Regions from separate parts of the Pseudokineococcus lusitanus genome, predicted to be linked through region 1. Evidence: predicted binding sites of a transcription regulator. Region 1 holds the regulator's gene; each other region holds the start of a gene.
The links. Region 1 encodes HrcA, which represses chaperone genes, less so after heat shock. Its sites were predicted from a motif close to GNTNGCACTCGGNNNNNCCGAGTGCNANC; they were not measured.
Positions count from the first base shown of each region.

Region 2: the regulator HrcA is predicted to act here: its motif matches at 2,734-2,762, upstream of groES (co-chaperone GroES).
Region 3: the regulator HrcA is predicted to act here: its motif matches at 2,817-2,845, upstream of EDC03_RS11185 (FmdB family zinc ribbon protein).

Region 1 covers NZ_RJKN01000001.1:474,534-480,846, reverse strand. Annotated here, with positions in the region: gene hemW (radical SAM family heme chaperone HemW) at 1-993, shown strand, start outside; gene EDC03_RS18350 (DUF4870 domain-containing protein) at 1,162-1,761, opposite strand; gene EDC03_RS02150 (DUF3097 family protein) at 1,820-2,785, opposite strand; gene hrcA (heat-inducible transcriptional repressor HrcA) at 2,917-3,948, shown strand; gene dnaJ (molecular chaperone DnaJ) at 4,033-5,154, shown strand; gene EDC03_RS02135 (FecCD family ABC transporter permease) at 5,271-6,313, shown strand, end outside.
Region 2 covers NZ_RJKN01000004.1:146,086-152,398, reverse strand. Annotated here, with positions in the region: gene EDC03_RS08830 (DedA family protein) at 1-363, shown strand, start outside; gene tsaD (tRNA (adenosine(37)-N6)-threonylcarbamoyltransferase complex transferase subunit TsaD) at 360-1,445, shown strand; gene EDC03_RS08820 (THUMP-like domain-containing protein) at 1,456-2,664, opposite strand; gene groES (co-chaperone GroES) at 2,894-3,187, shown strand; gene groL (chaperonin GroEL) at 3,368-4,987, shown strand; gene EDC03_RS08805 (WhiB family transcriptional regulator) at 5,198-5,506, opposite strand; gene EDC03_RS17860 (MerR family transcriptional regulator) at 5,858-6,313, shown strand, end outside.
Region 3 covers NZ_RJKN01000005.1:248,653-254,965, reverse strand. Annotated here, with positions in the region: gene EDC03_RS11195 (cation:proton antiporter domain-containing protein) at 1-33, opposite strand, end outside; gene EDC03_RS11190 (penicillin acylase family protein) at 82-2,730, opposite strand; gene EDC03_RS11185 (FmdB family zinc ribbon protein) at 2,931-3,344, shown strand; gene EDC03_RS11180 (SAF domain-containing protein) at 3,595-4,188, shown strand; gene mscL (large conductance mechanosensitive channel protein MscL) at 4,322-4,726, shown strand; gene EDC03_RS11170 (hypothetical protein) at 4,778-5,017, opposite strand; gene EDC03_RS11165 (hypothetical protein) at 5,014-6,313, opposite strand, start outside.

The sequences.
Region 1 (6,313 bases):
GCCGCGGGCCTGCCGCCGCGGGAGGTGGGCACCGTCTTCGTCGGCGGCGGCACGCCGACGCTGCTGCCCGCCGCCGACCTCGTCGGCCTGCTCGACGTCGTCCGCCGCACCCACGGCCTGGCCGACGGCGCCGAGGTGACGACCGAGGCCAACCCCGACTCGGTCACCCCCGCCTCGCTGGCCGAGCTGGCGGCGGGCGGCTTCACGCGCGTGTCGTTCGGGATGCAGTCGGCCGTGCCCCACGTCCTGGCGACGCTCGACCGCACCCACGACCCGGCACGGGTGCCCGACGTCGTCCGCTGGGCCCGGGACGCCGGCCTGCAGGTGAGCCTCGACCTCATCTACGGGACGCCGGGGGAGTCGGACGACGACTGGCGCGCGAGCCTCGACGCGGCGCTCGCCTGCGCCCCCGACCACGTCTCCGCGTACGCCCTCGTCGTCGAGGCGGGCACGCGCATGGCGGGGCAGGTGCGGCGCGGGGAGCTGACGCTCCCGGACCCCGACGACCTCGCCGCCAAGTACGAGGTGGCCGACGCCGCCCTCACCGCCGCGGGCATGTCCTGGTACGAGGTGAGCAACTGGGCGGCCCGTCCGGAGGCCCGCTGCCGCCACAACGTCTCGTACTGGCGCGGCGACGACTGGTGGGGCGTCGGCCCGGGCGCCCACAGCCACGTCGGCGGCGTCCGCTGGTGGAACGTCAAGCACCCCGGCGCCTACAGCGCCCGCCTCCTCGCCGGTCGCTCGCCCGCCCACGCGCGGGAGGTCCTCGACGACGACGCCCGCGAGGTCGAGCGCGTCCTGCTCGGCGTCCGCCTGGCCGAGGGCCTCGACGTCGCGGCCCTGCCCCCCGACGGGCTCCCGCGCCTGCCCGAGGTCGTGGCCGAGGGCCTCGTCGCGCCGGGCCTCGACGGCGCGCCGCCGTCCCGCGTGGTCCTCACCGACCGCGGCCGGCTCCTCGCCGACGGCGTCGTGCGCCGCCTGCTGGGCTGGTAGCCGGCTCTCGGACGACCGGGCGCCTGCTCGTGATCGGCAGGGCTCCTCGACGACGAACAGGCGCCTGTTCGCGTCCCGGGAAGCCCCACAACGACGAGCAGGCGCCTGTTCGCGTCCCGGGAGGCCCTTCGACGACGAACAGGCGCCTGCTCGCGCCGGAGGAGGGGGTCAGCGCACGAGGCGCAGGGTGAGCGGGTAGCGGTAGCGCTCGCCGCGGTTGGCCCGCACCGCCGCGATGATCGCCAGGACGGCGACGTAGACGGGGAGAAGCAGCACCAGGAGGAAGAGGAAGCCGAAGCTGATGAGGTTGAGGAACCCGACGACCGCCCAGAGGACCAGGACGGTGATCTGGAAGTTGAGGGCCTCGCGCGTCTGGTCCTGCACGAAGATGCCGCGGTCGCGCAGGACGAGGAAGGCCACGAGCGGCGCCAGGACGTAGAGGAAGATGCCTCCGAGGTGGGTCAGCGTCGCCCAGAGCCGCTGGTCGGCGGGGGAGAGGTCGTCGCCGCCCGTCGGGCGGGGGGCGGGACCGCGGCCCGGCTCCTCGCCGCGGTACTGGCCGTGCTGCTGGCCGTAGGGCTGCTGACCGGACGGCGCCTGGCCGTACGACGGCTGCTGGCCGTACGACGGCTGCTGGCCGTAGGGCTGCTGCCCCGACGACGGGGCCTGGCCGGAGGGCGGCTGCTGGCCGTAGGAGGGCTGCCGGTCGCCCGGGGGCGGTCCGTCGTACCGGGGCGCGTCGCCGGGGTCGCCGGGCTGCTGGCTCACGAGGGGCTCCTTCCGCACGACCACCGGTCGGCGGCCGTCCGGCCAGGCTACCGACGGCTCAGGTGCCGGGCTCGGTGACGAAGTCGATGAGCTCCTCGACCCGGCCGGAGAGCGTCGGCTCGAGGTCGGCGATGGTGCGGACCGTCCCGAGGATGCGCTTCCAGCCGTGGGCGACGTCCCGCTGGTCCTCGTGCGCCCAGCCGAGGTGGGCCAGGACGCCGTGCTTCCACGACGTCCCGCGGGGGATCACCGGCCACCGCTCGAGCCCCAGCCGCTGGGGGCGGACGGCCTGCCACACGTCCACGTAGGGGTGGCCGACCACGTGCACGAGCCCCCGCCACCGCCGGTCGGCGAGCGCGGCGTCGACGAGCCGCTGCTCCTTCGTGCCCGGCACGAGGTGGTCGACGAGCACGCCGACCCGGCGGCCCGGCCCGGGCGCGAAGTCCTCGAGCGCGCCCGAGAGGTCGTCGACGCCGTCGAGCGGCTGCACGACGACGCCCTCGACGCGCAGGTCGTCGCCCCACACCTTCTCGACGAGCTCGGCGTCGTGGCGGCCCTCCACCCAGATCCGGCTGCCGCGGGCCACGCGGGCGCGGTGCCCCGCGACGGCGACGGAGCCGCTGGCGGTCCGCCCGGGCGCGACGCCGCCGGCGGCGGGGCGTGCGGGGGCGGCCGGGCGCGGCGGCACGAGGCGCACGGGCCGGCCGTCGAGGAGGAAGCCGGGACCGAGCGGGAAGGCCCGTGTGCGCCCGCGGCGGTCCTCGAGGTGGACGACGTGGACCCCGCCCGCCTTCTCGACGCGGACGACGGCCCCCACCCAGCCGGTGTCGACGTCCTCGACGACGACGCCGCGCTCGGCCGCGAGGTCGGTGCTGCGCCCGCGCGGCGGCGTCGCCCAGGCCGCACGGCCCCCGGCGAGGACGTCGGCGCCGTAGCGGTCGCCCGGTCGGCCGGTGGTCGCGGCGGGCGTCCCGGTCCGCGGGAGGGGGCGGGCGGGAGGACGGCCGGCGGGGCGCTCGGGCATGCGCGGGACGCTAGCCCGCACCCCCGACGGAGCCGGGCAGGCCCGCGGCGAGGCGTAGGCTTGGCACTCGATCTGCCCGAGTGCCAGCGCGGCGCCACGGGCTCGGACCCGGGCGGCGAGGAGGACCACGGATGAGCGACGAGCGACGGCTGGCGGTCCTGCGGGCCATCGTCGAGGACTACGTGGCCACCCGGGAGCCCGTCGGCTCCAAGGTCCTCGTCGAGCGCCACAGCCTCGGCGTCTCGCCCGCCACCATCCGCAACGACATGGCCGTCCTCGAGGAGGAGGGCTACATCGCCCAGCCCCACACGAGCGCCGGCCGCGTCCCCACGGACAAGGGCTACCGGGCGTTCGTCGACCGGCTGGCCACGGTCAAGCCCCTGTCGCTCGCCGAGCGCCGTGCCATCTCGACCCTCCTCGACGACGCCACCGACCTCGACGACGTGCTCACCCGCACCGTCCGGGCGCTCGCGCAGCTGACGCGCCAGGTCGCCGTCGTGCAGTACCCGTCGCTGAGCCGGGCGACCGTGCGGCACGTCGAGCTCGTGCCGCTCGGCGGCCCGCGGCTGCTGCTCGTGCTCATCACGGACTCCGGACGCGTCGAGCAGCGCACGGTCGACGTCGGCCAGGAGGTCCCCGAGGACCTCGTCGCGTCGATGCGCACCCGCATCGCCGCGGTGTCGGCGGGCGCCCGGCTCGACGCGCTCGTGGCCCGGCTGCCGAGCCTCCCCGAGGAGTTCCCGCCGCACGAGCGCGACGTCGTCCGCGCCGTCCTGCGCGTGCTGGAGGAGTCCCTCGCCGGCCAGCGCGAGGAGCGCGTCGTCCTCGCGGGGACGGCCAACCTCGCCCGCTCGGGCCTGGACTTCCCGCAGTCGATCTCGCCGGTCCTCGAGGCCATCGAGGAGCAGGTCGTCCTGCTGCGGCTGCTCGGCGAGATGGCCGACGACGCCGGTGCCGCCACCGGCGGCGTGCAGGTGCGGATCGGCCGCGAGCTGGCGCACGACCGGCTGCTCGAGACCTCCGTGGTCACGAGCGGCTACGGCACCGGCGGCGAGGTGGTGGCCCACCTCGGCGTCCTGGGGCCGACCCGGATGGACTACCCCACGACGATGGCGGCGGTGCGGGCGGTCGCCCGCTACGTCTCGCGCATCATCGGCGGCTGACCCCGCCGCCGGGCGGCCCGCGCCGCCCGCCCCCGTAGCGAGCACCCCGCCCGAGCACCCCGACCGACAGGAGCGAGCACCCCGGTGAGCGACCACTACGAGGCCCTCGGCGTCTCCCGCGACGCGTCGACGGAGGACATCAAGAAGGCCTACCGCAAGCTGGCGCGCAAGTACCACCCCGACGTCAACCCCGACGCCGCGGACCGGTTCAAGGACGTCTCGGCGGCCTACGACGTGCTGTCCAACCCGGACAAGCGCCGCGCCTACGACCGCGGCGAGACCCTCGGGGGCTTCGGCGGCGGGGGCGCGGCCGGGGGCTTCGGCTTCAGCGACATCTTCGACACCTTCTTCGGCGGCGCCGCCGGCGGTGCGGGCGCCCGTGGCCCGGCCAGCCGGGCCCGCCGCGGTGCCGACGCCCTCCTGCGCGTCGAGGTCGAGCTGCACGACGCCGTCTTCGGCGTCGACAAGGAGATCTCCGTCGACACGGCCGTCGTCTGCTCCACGTGCTCCGGCTCGTGCTGCCAGCCCGGCACCTCGCCGCGGACCTGCGACGTCTGCGGCGGCCGCGGCCAGGTCCAGCGGCAGGTCCGCAGCTTCCTCGGCCAGGTGACGACGGCCATGCCGTGCCCCGGCTGCGGCGGCTTCGGCACGACCATCCCGTCGCCGTGCCCCGAGTGCGCCGGCGAGGGCCGCGTCCAGGAGCGCCGCACCCTCACCGTCCGCATCCCCGCGGGCGTCTCGACGGGCACGCGGGTCCAGCTCGCGGGCCAGAGCGAGGTGGGCGTCGCGGGCGGTCCCCCCGGCGACCTGTACGTCGAGGTGGTCGAGAAGGCGCACGAGACCTTCACCCGCCGCGGGGACGACCTCCACTGCACCGTGCAGGTCCCCATGACGGCCGCCGCGCTCGGCACGACGCTGACGGTCGACACGCTCGACGGCGGCCAGCAGGTCGACGTCCGGGGCGGCACGCAGTCCGGCGAGGTCCACACCCTCCGCGGGCTCGGCGTCGGCCACCTGCGCGGCGGCGGCCGCGGCGACCTGCTCGTCCACGTCGACGTGCAGACCCCGACCCGGCTCGACGAGCGCCAGGAGCAGCTGCTCCGCGAGCTCGCCGACCTCCGCGGCGAGCAGGCGCCCGAGGGGCGCCTGACGAGCGCGGGCGGCGGCGTCTTCGGGCGGCTGCGGGACCTCATCTCCGGGCGCTGACCCGGGCGGCGAGCGGGCGAGCGGGCGACCCCTCCGGGGGTGGCGTCGACGGGCGCGTGGACGGTTAGGCTCTCCTAACGTCCGCGCACCGTCGTCGAGCACCCGGAGGCCCGCCCGTGGAGCCCTCGTCGGCGACCGCGCCCGGCGCCGCCGCGACCCCGGACGCGCCGGCCCTGACGCCCGGCACCGCCGACGCCGCCCGGCCGCGGACGGCGTCGCGCCGGGTGGTCGTCGTGGCCGTCCTCGTCGCGCTGCTCGTCCTGGCCGTGGCGGCCAGCCTCGCGGTGGGCAGCCGGCCGCTCTCCCTCGGCACCGTCTGGCAGGCGCTCTGGTCGCCGGTCGCCGGGGACAACGACCACCTCGTCGTCCGTGACCTGCGGCTGCCGCGGACCGTCGTCGGGCTCGTCGCGGGCGCGGCGCTCGGGCTGTCCGGCGCCCTCCTGCAGGGCCTCACGCGCAACCCCGTGGCCGACCCCGGACTCCTCGGCATCAACGCCGGGGCGTCGCTGGCGGTGGTCACGGCGATCGCCACGACGGGCGTCACCGCGGCGTCGGGCCTCGTGTGGTTCGCCGTGGCGGGCGCCGCGGTCGCGGGGGCCGTCGTGCTCGTCGTGGCCTCGCTCGGCTGGGGCGGGGCGACGCCGGTCAAGCTGGCCCTCGTCGGCGCCGCCGTCAACGCCGTCGCGACGTCGCTGCTGACCCTCGTCGTGCTCGGCGACCGGACCACGCTCGACGTCTACCGCTTCTGGTCCGTCGGCTCGCTGTCGAGCCGCGGGTGGGACGTCGTCCTCGCCACCGGGCCGCTGGTCGCCGTCGGCGTCGTGCTGGCGCTCGGCTCCGCGCGCTTCCTCGACGCCATGGCGCTCGGCGACGACCTCGCCCGCGGGCTCGGCCAGCGGGTGGGGCTCGGCCGGGCCGTCGTCCTCGTCGCCGCCGTGCTCCTCGCGGGCGGGGCGACCGCCCTCGCCGGCCCGGTCGTCTTCGTCGGCCTCGTCGTGCCGCACGCCGTCCGGCTGCTCGTCGGGCAGGGGCACCGCCTCGTCCTCCCGTGCTCCGTCCTCGCCGGCCCGGTCCTCCTCCTCGTCGCGGACGTCGTCGGTCGTGTCGTCGTGCCGCCGTCGGAGCTGCAGGCCGGGCTCGTCGTCGCCCTCGTCGGCGC
Region 2 (6,313 bases), on a different contig from region 1:
CCGCTCGTCGACCGCGAGGAGGTCGAGCACGCGTCGCAGTGGTTCCACCGCCACGGCAGCGCGTCGGTCTTCTTCGGCCGGCTCGTCCCGGGCGTCCGCAGCCTCATCTCGGTGCCGGCCGGGGCCACCCGCATGGGCCTCGTCCGCTTCAGCCTGCTGACGGCCGCGGGCTCCGGCCTGTGGAACAGCTTCCTCGTCGGCGGCGGCTACGTCGTGGGCGGCGAGTTCGAGCGGGTCGAGCAGTACGCCGGCTACGTCGACTACGTCTTCGTCGCGGCCGTCGTCGTGCTGCTGGCCCTCTTCGTCCGCAGCCGCGTGCGCCGGGCCCGCCGCCGCGGCGGGCGGCTCCGGGACGCGCTGTGACGTCGGCGCCCGCCCCCCTCGTCGGGCCCGACGCGTCGGCGCCGCTCGTCCTCGGGATCGAGACCTCCTGCGACGAGACCGGGGTCGGCCTCGTCCGGGGGACGACGCTGCTGGCCGACGTCGTCGCCAGCAGCGTCGACGAGCACGCCCGCTTCGGCGGCGTCGTGCCCGAGATCGCGAGCCGCGCCCACCTCGAGGCGATGGTCCCCACGCTCCGGCGGGCGTGCGACGAGGCGGGCGTGACGCTCGCGGACGTCGACGCCGTGGCCGTGACGGCCGGGCCCGGCCTCGCCGGGGCGCTGCTCGTCGGCGTCGGCGCCGCCAAGGCGCTCGCGTGGGCGCTCGACGTGCCGCTCTACGGCGTCAACCACCTCGACGCGCACGTCGCCGTCTGCGCGCTCGACGGCGGCCCGCTGCCGACGCCGTGCGGCGCGCTGCTCGTCTCGGGCGGGCACACCTCGCTGCTCCACGTCGTCGACGTCGCCTCCGACGTGCGCCTGCTCGGCGAGACGGTCGACGACGCCGCGGGGGAGGCCTTCGACAAGACCGCGCGCCTGCTCGGCCTGCCCTACCCGGGCGGCCCGGCCATCGGCGCGGCCGCGCTCGAGGGCGACCCGACGGCCATCGCCTTCCCCCGCGGGCTGACCGCGGCGCGCGACCTCGAGCGGCACCGCTTCGACTTCTCCTTCTCGGGCCTCAAGACCGCGGTGGCCCGCTGGGTCCGGGCGTGCGAGGCGCAGGGGCGGCCCGTCCCGGTCGCCGACGTCGCCGCCTCGTTCCAGGAGGCCGTCTGCGACGTCCTCACCCGCAAGGCCGTCGACGCCTGCCGCACGCACGGCCTCGAGCACCTGCTGCTCGGCGGCGGGGTGTCGGCCAACGGCCGGCTGCGCGAGCTGCTCGCCGAGCGCTGCGCGGAGGCGGGCATCGCCCTGCGCGTGCCGCGGCCGCGGCTGTCGACCGACAACGGGGCGATGGTCGCCGCGCTCGGCGCGCACGTCGTCGCCGCCGGCCTGCCGCCGTCGCCGCGCACGCTCGGCGGCGACCCGTCGCTGCCGGTCGGGCGGGTGCTCGTCGGCGCCTGACGACGCCGGGTCAGGGGCTCCTGAGCGCCCGGCACACGAGCGCGCTCTGCCGGCCGGCGACGCGGGTGAGGACGACGACGGCCTCGTGCGGGCCCTCGAGCCGCAGCCGCCGCCGCAGCTCCTCCGGCTCGACCGCCGTGCCCCGCTTCTTGACGACGAGGCGCCCGACCCCGCGCTCGCGCAGCCGCTGCCGCAGCCCCTTGAGCGAGAAGGGCATCACCTCGTCGACGACGTAGCCCGCCGCCGTGGGCAGGTCGAGCGCCGCGTCGGCGGTGACGTAGGCGATGGTCGGGTCGACGAGCCGCCCGCCCGTCGCCGCGACGACGGCGCCGACGAGGCCCGCGCGGACCACCGCCCCGTCGGGCTCGTAGAGGTGGGTGCCCACCGGCCCCACGGGAGGCCCCCCGTCGGCGAAGGGGTCGTCGGCGTCGTCGACCACCACGCCCGCCCCGCCCGTGGCGGGCAGGACGACGGCGCTGCGCCGCACCCCGGGGCGCGCGAGGGCGCCCGACCACAGCGCCGCCTCGACGACGTCGCCGCCGACCGACGTCCACTGGCACTCCCACCCCGCGGGCACGACGTCGTGGTCGATGCCCGGCGCGGTCTTGACCCCCACCGGCCGCTCCGCCGCCAGGGCCTCGGCGAAGGACAGCGGCGGGCTGGCGCGGCGGGGGTCGAGCACGCGCCGCCCCGCGGCGTCCCGCCGGGCGGGGTCGAGCCACACCGCGTCCACGCCCGCGAGGTCCGTCGCGGCGACGTCCTCGCACCGGACCTCGGCAGCGGGGTACGGGGCGAGGTTGGCCGCGGCGACGGCGGCCGTGGCCGGGTCCCGGTCCACGGCGAGGACGCCGGGGCCGCGGTCGGCGACGACGACGGCGTCGCCCCCCACCCCGCAGCCGAGGTCGGCGACGCGGCCCGCGCCGGTGGCGACGAACCGGTCGGCGTGGCGCTCGGCGACCTCGCGCCGCGTCGCCTGCTCGAGGCCCGTGGCGGTCAGCAGCATCGTCCGCGCGCGTCCGCCCAGCTTGGCGACGGCGCGGGCGCGCAGCCGGCTCTGGGTGAGGGCGGCGGCCACGAGCGCCGGGTCGTGCCCCTGCGCGCGCAGCCGCTCGCCGAGGGCCATGGCGCCCGCCTCGTCGTAGGGCGGGAGGCCGTCGAGCAGGGCGCGGCCGGCGGGCGTCAGCACGGCCGCGAGGCCGGCGGCGGCGGGGTCCTCCACGGCGCGGATGCTGCCACGCGCCCACCGGGCGCCCCTCGCGCGGGAGGTGCTGCCCGGGCGCCCGGCGCGGCTGGCACTCGGATTGACCGAGTGCTAACGCCGTCATAGTCTCGCGCCCGGCGCACGAGCCTGGCCGGCCGACCCCCGCGACGGCGGACGGCGAGGACGGGCGCCTGCCCACGTCCCCGGTACCCCGCGCAGGGGTCCCCACGAAGGAGAGGTCCGCACAGTGTCGGTCTCCATCAAGCCGCTCGAGGACCGCATCGTCGTCAAGGCCGTCGAGGCCGAGCAGACGACCGCGTCGGGTCTGGTCATCCCGGACACCGCGAAGGAGAAGCCCCAGGAGGGCGAGGTCCTCGCGGTGGGCCCGGGCCGCGTCGACGACAACGGCCAGCGCGTGCCGGTCGACGTCGCCGTCGGCGACAAGGTCATCTACTCGAAGTACGGCGGCACCGAGGTGAAGTACGGCGGCGAGGAGCTGCTCATCCTCTCGGCGCGCGACGTGCTCGCCGTCGTCTCCTGACGACACCCCCGCAGCACTGACGGACGGCGGCCACCGCGCCGCCGCCGCCGGGCGCGCTCGCCGCGCCGGCACGACCGCCCCGGCGGACCGGTCCGCCGGTCCCCGGGGCGGCGTGCGTCCGGCGCCCTGCCGCCCGCACCCGCAGCACCCCGCAGCACCCGAGCACGAGGACGGACACCCATGGCCAAGACCCTCAAGTTCGACGACGAGGCCCGGCGCGCGCTCGAGCGCGGCGTCGACGCCCTCGCGGACACCGTCAAGGTGACGCTCGGCCCGCGCGGCCGCAACGTCGTCATCGACAAGCAGTGGGGCGCCCCCACGATCACGAACGACGGCGTGACGATCGCCCGCGAGGTCGAGCTCGACGACCCGTACGAGAACCTCGGCGCGCAGCTCGCCAAGGAGGTCGCCACCAAGACCAACGACGTCGCCGGCGACGGCACGACGACGGCCACCGTCCTCGCCCAGGCGCTGGTGCACGAGGGCCTGCGCAACGTGGCGGCCGGTGCGGCCCCCGGCGCGGTGAAGAAGGGCATGGACGCCGCGGTCGAGGCCGTCGGCGAGGCCCTGCGCTCCGCGGCGCGCGACGTCGACGGCACCGAGGAGATCGCGCACGTCGCGTCCATCTCCAGCCAGGACCGCACCATCGGCGGTCTCATCGCCGACGCGTTCGACAAGGTCGGCAAGGACGGCGTCATCACCGTCGAGGAGTCCTCCTCCACGGCGATGGAGCTCGAGTTCACCGAGGGCATGCAGCTCGACAAGGGCTACATCTCGCCGTACTTCGTCACGGACAACGAGCGCATGGAGGCCGTCCTCGAGGACGCCCACGTGCTCGTCCACACCGGCAAGATCAGCGCCGTCGCCGACCTGCTCCCGCTGCTCGAGAAGGTCCTCCAGACCTCGAAGCCGCTGCTCGTCGTGGCCGAGGACGTGGACGGCGAGGCCCTCTCGACGCTCGTCGTCAACAAGATCCGCGGCACCTTCACGGCCGCCGCCATCAAGGCGCCGGGCTTCGGCGACCGCCGCAAGGCGATGCTCGAGGACCTGGCGGTCCTCACCGGCGCCCAGGTCGTCACGCCGGACGTCGGCCTCTCGCTCGACTCCGTGGGCCTCGAGGTGCTCGGCACCGCGCGGCGCGTCGTCGTCACGAAGGACGACACCACGCTGATCGACGGGGGCGGGTCCGCCGAGGACATCGCGGCGCGGGCGGACCAGATCCGTTCCGAGGCCGAGCGCACCGACTCCGAGTGGGACCGCGAGAAGCTCCAGGAGCGGCTCGCCAAGCTCGGCGGCGGCGTCTGCGTCATCAAGGTCGGCGCGGCCACCGAGGTCGAGCTCAAGGAGAAGAAGCACCGCATCGAGGACGCCGTCTCCGCGACGCGCGCCGCGATCGAGGAGGGCATCGTCGCCGGCGGCGGCGCCGCCCTCGTCCAGGCGTCGGCCGCCCTCGAGGGCGACCTCGGCCTGTCCGGCGACGAGGCGGTCGGCGTCCGCGTCGTGCGCAAGGCCGTGGACCAGCCCCTGCGCTGGATCGCGGAGAACGCGGGCCTCAACGGCTACGTCGTCGTCGACAAGGTCCGCGGCCTGCCCGCGGGCCAGGGCCTCGACGCCGCCACGGGCGAGTACGTCGACCTCGTGCCCGCCGGCGTCATCGACCCGGTCAAGGTGACGCGCTCGGCGCTCGTCAACGCGGTGTCGATCGCCTCCATGGTCCTCACCACGGAGACGCTCGTCGTCGACAAGCCCGAGCCCGTCGAGGAGTCCGCCGACCACGGCGGCCACGGGCACGCGCACTGACGCACCCCGCACGCACGACGGAGGGCCCGGGCGCACGCCCGGGCCCTCCGTCGTCCCCGTCCCCGGCCGCGCCGCGTCACGGCCGTCCGGGCCCGGACGCACGAGAGGCCCCACCCGGACGGGTGGGGCCTCTCGGTGGTCGTGGTGCGTGCGGACGCTGACCGGCGCCTCCTCAGCGCTGCCGCACGACCCGACGTCGCGGCGTCCGCGTCAGCTGGCGATGGGGAGCACCCGCGCCGCACCACGGCGACGGGTGTACTCGGCCTCGCGCTCGTCCTCGGTCATGCCGCCCCACACGCCGTAGGGCTCGCGCACCGCGAGGGCGTGCTCCTTGCAGGACTGGATGACGGGGCAGCTCGCGCAGATCGCCTTGGCGGCGTTGTCGCGGTTGCGGCGGCTCGGGCCGCGCTCGCCCTCCGGGTGGAAGAACAGGGTGTCGTCCGCCTCGCGGCAGGCCCCCTGCATCTGCCACTCCCAGAGGTCGGCGACGGGGCCGGGGAGGCGCGAGATCTCAGCCATGGGGAGCTCCTGACGTTGTGCCCCCGAGGGGGCGCCGGTGCGGCGGACCACCGAGGGCGGTCACGACGCGGTGTCGATGGCGAGGACGCTACAACCGATCCAGAAGTTGTTCAAGGCCCTCGGCAGACGTGAAGAAGTTGTTCAGCCTCGTGCCAGGAACGGGTCCTGCCCCGGTCACGTCCGCGCCACCCGTGGCGTGCGGCGGCGTGCCGAGTGGCCCGGTGGTGACGGGCACGGGACCATCGACCGGTGCCCCCGTCCGCCGCCGTCGCCGGCCCCGCCCCCCGTGGGCGTGCGGGCCGTGCTCCCGGTCGGCGTCCGGCGGCGGGCCGTCTCGGCAGGGGAGGGGCCGTGGCCGACGAGGCCGACGGGGGTGGCGGCACGACCGCGCCCGACGAGGGCGCCGGCGCCGCGGCCGGCGCGACGCTCAAGGTGGCGGCCGTCGCGGCCCGGCTCGGGGTGGCCCCGGCCACGCTGCGGACCTGGGCGCGGCGCTACGGCCTGGGGCCGTCGGCGCACACCGCCGGCGCGCACCGGCAGTACAGCCTCGGCGACCTCGAGCGCCTCATGGTCATGCGGCGGATGACGCTGGAGGGGTACTCGCCCGCCGAGGCGGCGCGCGTCGCCCTGGAGGCGACCCCCGGCGACCCGTCCGGCGCCGCGACGGCCGACCCGTCGCCGCTGGCCGGTGTCCTCGCCGCCGTGCCGCCGGTGCCGGTGGCGCCCGCCGGTCCTCCGCGGCCGCCCGCCCCCCGCCGCGAGGCCCCGGCCGACCGGACCGCGGCGCCGTCGGTGCGCGCCCTGGCC
Region 3 (6,313 bases), on a different contig from region 1:
GACGACGGCGACCGCGACCTCCACGGCGCGCATCCTGCTCCCCGCGGCCGTCGCGCGGCGCGACGACGCGCGCCGCCGGGGTCAGCCCTGGGGCCGCGGCACCAGCGTCAGCTCGTCCCGCGCCGCCGCGGCCACGCCCTCGGGCGTGAAGGCCCACGGGAAGGAGCCTCCCTCGGCGTAGGTCTCCAGCTGGTCGGTGCGGTGCCCGCTCCAGGGGTGCTCGCTGACGCCCGCGACGTCGACCCACCGGCCGGCGTCGGCGTCGCCCATGTCCACGACCATCCGCAGCGAGGGCAGCGCCACGACGTCGTACCCGCGCCGCGCGTCCCACGACGTCGCGTCCACGACCGAGCCGCTGCCGCCCAGCTCGACGGGGCCCGCGGTGAACAGCGAGCGGACGGGCGCGGGGACGCCGTCGGTGCCGAGGACCTGGTTGCGCAGGGTGAGGCGGTGCAGCCGGCCCCACTGCCACTCCTGCGGGTCCGCCCCGAGCTTCGCGGTCAGCTCCAGGCGCGCGTCGACGAGGGCGCGGCCGAGGACCTGGTCGCGCGTCTCCACGACGGCCGGCGTCGTCGCGTCGTCCCACCACGGGCTGTCGGGGTCCTCGAGCAGCCGTCCGACGACCGTGTACCAGCGGCTGCCGCCGGAGGGCTGCGCCACGTCCGGGAGCTGGTCGGCGAAGGTGAGGCGCAGGACGTTGGACCAGACGGCGTAGTAGTAGGCCGCCGCCGCCGAGTCCGGGGGCGTGCTGCCGTCCCAGCCGCGCAGCAGCGCGGTCGCCTCGCGGGTGAAGTCGCGCTGCTCCGCCGTCGTGCCGTCGCCGCTGGGCAGCGGCGCGGACAGCAGCGCGGGCACGAGCACCTCGGCGAAGGGGTCGACGTCGTCGCCCTGCAGCGCCGCCATGTCCTCGACGGTGATCGGCCGGCCCTCGGAGACCTGGGCCTCGAGCGCGGCCCGGATGCGCGCCGCCCGGTAGCCCTGGTCGAGGTCCTGCGAGAGGGCCGGCCCGTCGGCCGTGGCCTGCTGGTTGGCGCTGACGACGAGCCCGTCGGCGGGGTCGACGGCGGAGGGGAGGTCCTCGAAGGGGACCGTGCCGGCCCAGTCGTAGGCCGGGTCCCAGCCCGGTCGCGGCCACGTGCCGTCCTGCTGGCCGAGCCCGGTGCCGCGCTGGCGGACGGGGACGCTGCCGGTGACCTGGTAGCCCACCCGCGTCGTGTCCGCGTAGACGAGGGTCTGCCCCGGCACCTCGAGCAGCGAGGCCGCCTCGCGGAAGTCCTCCCAGCCCGTGACCGCGCCGAGCGCGAAGACGGCGTCCATCGAGCGGCCGGGCGTCAGGGCGGTCCACCGCAGCGCGACGGCGTAGCCGGCGTCGCCCGCGGCGGGCGCGGTCTCCGGCACCGGCGCGCGGCGGCCGGCGGCCGCGAGGGCCGGGACGGCGTCGGACAGCAGCGGGCCGTGCCCGCTGCTCCGGACGGTGATGGCGACGGGGTCGGCGCCCGCGACCTCGATGGTCTCGGTGCGCGTCTCGAGCGGGACCTCCTCCCCCGCGACGAGGGCGCTGCCGTCGCGCACCCGCTCGAGGAAGAGGTCGGAGACGTCGGCGCCGGTGTTGGTGAGGCTCCAGGCCACCTCGGGCGTGCGGCCGACGACGACGCCGGGCATCCCGGCGAAGGAGAAGCCGGCGACGTCGAAGGGGCACGCCGCGCTGCGCTCGCGGCACCGCAGGTGCACCTGCGACCACGTCGAGGGGAAGGAGACGGCGAGGTGCGGGTCGCCCGCCAGCATCGGCGCCCCGCTCTCGGTGTGGGTGCCGGCCACGGCCCAGGCGTTGGAGCCCAGCCCGTCGGCGCCCCCGGCGCCGAGCCCGGCGTAGCGGTCGAGGACCGCCGTGACGCTCGCGGCGGCCCGCCCCGTCGCCGCCACCGGGGCGGACGGGTCCGCGAGCGCGGCCGCGACGGCGGCCTCGGGGTCCGCCGCGGGCAGCGGGCCGTCGGCCGGGCGGGTGGCCGCGGCCGGCGTGGTGTCGCCCGGGCCGAGGACGACCGGCGGGGCGTCCGCGGCGGTCGGGGACGGGAAGAGCTGCTCGACGAGGGCGACGTCGCCGACCGCGCCGTACGCCGCGGCCCGCGCCAGCTCCTCGTCGTAGTTGGCGCGCAGCGACCACGCCATGGCCTTGAGCCAGGCGAGGGAGTCCACCGGCGTCCACGCCTCGACGGGCGGCAGGTCGCCGCGCACGCCGAGCGCCGTGTACGCCGCCGACAGCTCGCCGGGCGAGCGGCCGTCGACGTAGGCGTTGACGCCGTCGGCGTACGCCTGGAGGTACGTCCGGGTCTCGGGCGCGAGGAGCGGCAGCTCCTCCTCGGCGACGCGGCGCCAGCCGAGGGTGCGGACGACGACGTCCGCCTCGACCGCCTCGGGGGCGTCCCCGACGAGCTCGGCGAGGCGGCCGGCGGTGACGTGGCGGCGCAGGTCCATCTGGAAGAAGCGGTCCTGGGCGTGGACGAAGCCCTGGGCCCGGAAGAGGTCCTCCGGGTCGTCGGCGACCACCGTCGGCACGCCGCGGTCGTCGCGCAGCACCTGGACCGGCCCGGACAGGCCCGCGAGCACGAGCTCGCCGGACGTCTGCGGCAGCGGCCGGCGCACGAGGACCACGACGGCCGCCGTCGCCACCAGCGCGACCACGAGCAGGGCGACGAGGGCGACGAGACCGGCGGAACGGGTGCGCGACACGGCGCGAGGGTAGCCGTGCGGCCCCCTCGGACCCGGGTGCCGAGGGGCGCCCCGGCGGGTCGGCGGGGCTCGCGCGCGGGGCTATCATTGGCACTCGCGGAGGGCGAGTGCCAGCCGCCGACGCCCGGGCCGCCGCCGGGCGCCCCGCCCCGACCGCGCCGGGCCGCACCCCGCCCGGCGCTCCACCGCTGGAGGCCCTCGTGCCCACCTACGCCTACCGCTGCCGGGACTGCGACACGCCCCTGGAGGCGCAGCAGTCGTTCAGCGACCCGAGCCTCACCGAGTGCCCCACCTGCGGCGGACGGCTGCGCAAGGTCTTCAGCAGCGTCGGCGTCGTCTTCAAGGGGTCGGGCTTCTACCGCAACGACTCCCGCACCGGCTCGGGCTCGGGCTCGGGCTCCTCGTCCGGCGGTTCCGGGACGTCGTCGTCCGGGGGCGCGGGCGAGACGTCCTCCTCCGGGGGCGGCTCGAGCTCCGGGAGCAGCTCCTCGGGCGAGGGCTCGTCGTCGGGCGGCTCGTCGTCGGGCGGCTCCTCCGGCAGCAGCTCCTCCGGCGGGGGGTCGGCGTCGACGTCCTCGTCGTCCTCCGGCAACGGGTCCTCCTCCACCTCCTGACCGCACGCGCGGCGCGCACCGCCCGCGCCGTGGCGCCGCCGTCCACAGGGCTGCCCGCCACCGGCCCGGGGGCGGCCGCGGCGACCTAGCGTCGCGGCGTGGACGAGGGGGGACGGCGGGGACGGCGCCGCGGGACCGGCGGCGGCGCGGCGGACGTCGTGGCCGCGGTCGGGGGCGCCCCCACCCGCTCGCCCGCCGTCTGGTCGCCGCCCTGCTGCTCGCCGCCGCGGCCGGCGTCGCCGTCCACGCCGTGCGCCCGACGCCGCCCGCGGCCCCGCTGCTCCTCGCCGCGGCCGCCGACCTGCCGGCCGGCCACGTGCTCGCCGCGGCCGACCTCGTCCGCGTGCCCGTGCCGGCGGCCGTCGCGCCCGCGGGGGCCCTCGGGCCCGCCGACGACGGCGCCGTCCTCGGCGCCCGGCTGACCTCGGCGGTCCGGTCCGGCGAGCTCCTCACCGACGCCCGCCTCGGCGGCCCCGGCCTCCTCGTCGGCGCCCCGGCCGGGCAGGTGGCCCTCGCCGTCCCCGTCGGCGGCGCCACCGGGGCGCTCGTCCGTGCCGGGGACGCCGTCGACGTCCTCGCCCCGCCGGCGGCCCCCGCCTGGGACGCGGGCGGGTCGGTCGACGGGATCGCCGCAGCGGGCGCCGCCGTCGTCGTGGCCCGGGGCGCCGTCGTCCTCGACGTGCCGGCGGCGGCCGGGGGCACCGGGCTGCTGCCCGCGGGCGGGGGCACGCCCGGCGTCGTGGTGCTCGCCGTCGCCCGGGGCGAGGCGGCGGAGGTCGCCGCCGTCACGGCGACGGGCGGCTCGCTCGTCCTGGCGCTGCTGCCGCCCGCGGCGCCGCCCTGAGCGGCCCGGCCGGCGCGGGGGTCCGGGGAGGTCGTCCGGAGGTCGTCGCCGGAGGGCCCCACCGGCGCCCGCGGGGTCCTAGCCTCCCGACGGCCCGTGCGGACGCCGGGCCCACCCGAGCACTGGAGTGGGCATGATCAAGGGGTTCAAGGACTTCCTGCTGCGCGGCAACGTCATCGACCTGGCCATCGCCGTCGTCATCGGCGCGGCGTTCACCGCGGTCGTCACGGCGCTGGCCACCGACGTCATCGGCGGCTTCATCGCCGCCATCTTCCAGCAGCCCGACATGAGCGGGTTGGGCTTCGACATCGGCGACGGCCGCGTCGTCCTGGGGACGACCGTCGCAGCGCTCATCAACTTCGTCATCGTCGCGGCGGTCATCTACTTCCTCATCGTCGTCCCGATGAACCGCCTGCTGGCCCTCCGCAAGCAGGGGGTCGAGCCCGAGGTCGCGGCGCCCAGCGAGGACATCCTCCTGCTGCAGGAGATCCGCGACCTGCTCCGCGCGCAGGCGGAGCAGCAGCGCCGGGAGCCCTGAGCCCCCTCCCCCGCCGGGGCGGGGCGTCCGCCCGCGGGCGGCCGGCGCACCTCACCAGTGCGGCGGCCGCTCGCGGAGGAAGCGCTCGTCGTCGTCGCCGCGCTCGTCGTCGCCCCAGGCGCGGGCGCTGTCCTCCCCCGCCGAGCGCGGGAGGACGGGCGCGTCGTCGTCGTCCCGGGGCGCCCGCGGCGCCGCCGGGGCGGGCCCCGACGGCCCGTGGCCGGCGCGCCGGCCGTCCGCGGCCCCCGGCGCGGCCCCCGGCTCCGGGGCGCCCGTGCCGTCGCCGCTCACGCCGCCGCCCACGGCGCCCGCGCGGCCGCGACGACCCGGGCCGCGACGGCGGCCGGGTCGACGAGGAGCTCGCTCGCGGCCACGTGCACGACCGACCAGCCGGCCGCCCGCAGGGCGTCCGCCTCCGCCAGCCGCCGCAGCGGGTCCGCCGCGGCGACGCGGACGGCCGCGGCGCCGTCGCCCGCGGGGACGGGCCGCGCGTCCGGCAGGACGGCGACGGAGCGCCCGTCCGCGAGCACCGCGGCGAGGTCGGGGTCCCCGGGTGCCCGCGCCGGCACGACGGCGGCCCCCGCGGCCCGCAGGTGGCGCACGAGCGCGGCGAGCAGCGGGTCCGCCGCGTCGGGGTCGCCGTCCGCGTGGGCGGCCAGCGCCGTGGCGGCGTCGTCGCCCGGCGCCGGCACGGCGGGCGCCGCCGGGAGCGCGTCCGCGGGCGGCACCTCGGGCCGGTCGTCCGTGGCCGTGGCCTCCGCCGCGGCGACGAGGAGGGCGCGCAGCGCCCGGGCGCCGGGGGTCCGCAGCCGCTCGGCCTCCAGCGCCGCCGGGTCGAGGCACGACACGACGACCAGCCGGCGGCGGGCGCCCGCGGCGGCGTCGGCCAGCGCCGCCGCCCCCGCGGCCGCGTCGAGCGGGCCGAAGGAGCTGAGCACGCGGCCCCGCTCCGTGGGGGCGAAGGCCGTCGACAGCACGAGGACGTCGCGGACGCAGCCCTGCGCGCGGCCCACGTCGGTGACGACGAGCGGCTCGCTCCGGGGCGCGGCGGCGAGGGCCCGCGTCACGGCGGGGTCCTCGGCGACCGCGCGGCGCAGCGCGTCGGCGGTGCGGCGGGCGTGCTCGCGGGTCACCGCCACGACACCGAGCGAGCGCGAGGGGTCCTCGAGCAGCGCGGCGAGGACGACGTCGACGACGGCGGAGACCTCCGCGTCGACGCTGTGCACCACGCCGTCGTCGCCGGCGCGGCCGCGGCCGTCCACGGACCGCAGCTCGACCGGGCGGGCGCCGGGCGGGGTCGGGACGCCCCGCGGCGGCACGCCCTGGGTCGACGCGTCCCCGGCACGGTCGGTCCCGGCGTCGTCGCCCTGCTCGGCACGGACGGCGGCGAGGACGGGCAGGAGCTGGCGCGGCAGGCGGTGCCGCCCGCCCAGCGCCCGCTCGTCGAGCGCGCCGGCCAGCGCGGACCAAGCGCCCGCGCGCGCCCCGGCGCCCGGGTGCTCGGCGGCGGGCGAGCCGACGACGCCCGCGCCCGGCGGGGGCCCGGCGGGGTCGCCGACGACGAGGACCTGCGTCCCCCGGGCCAGC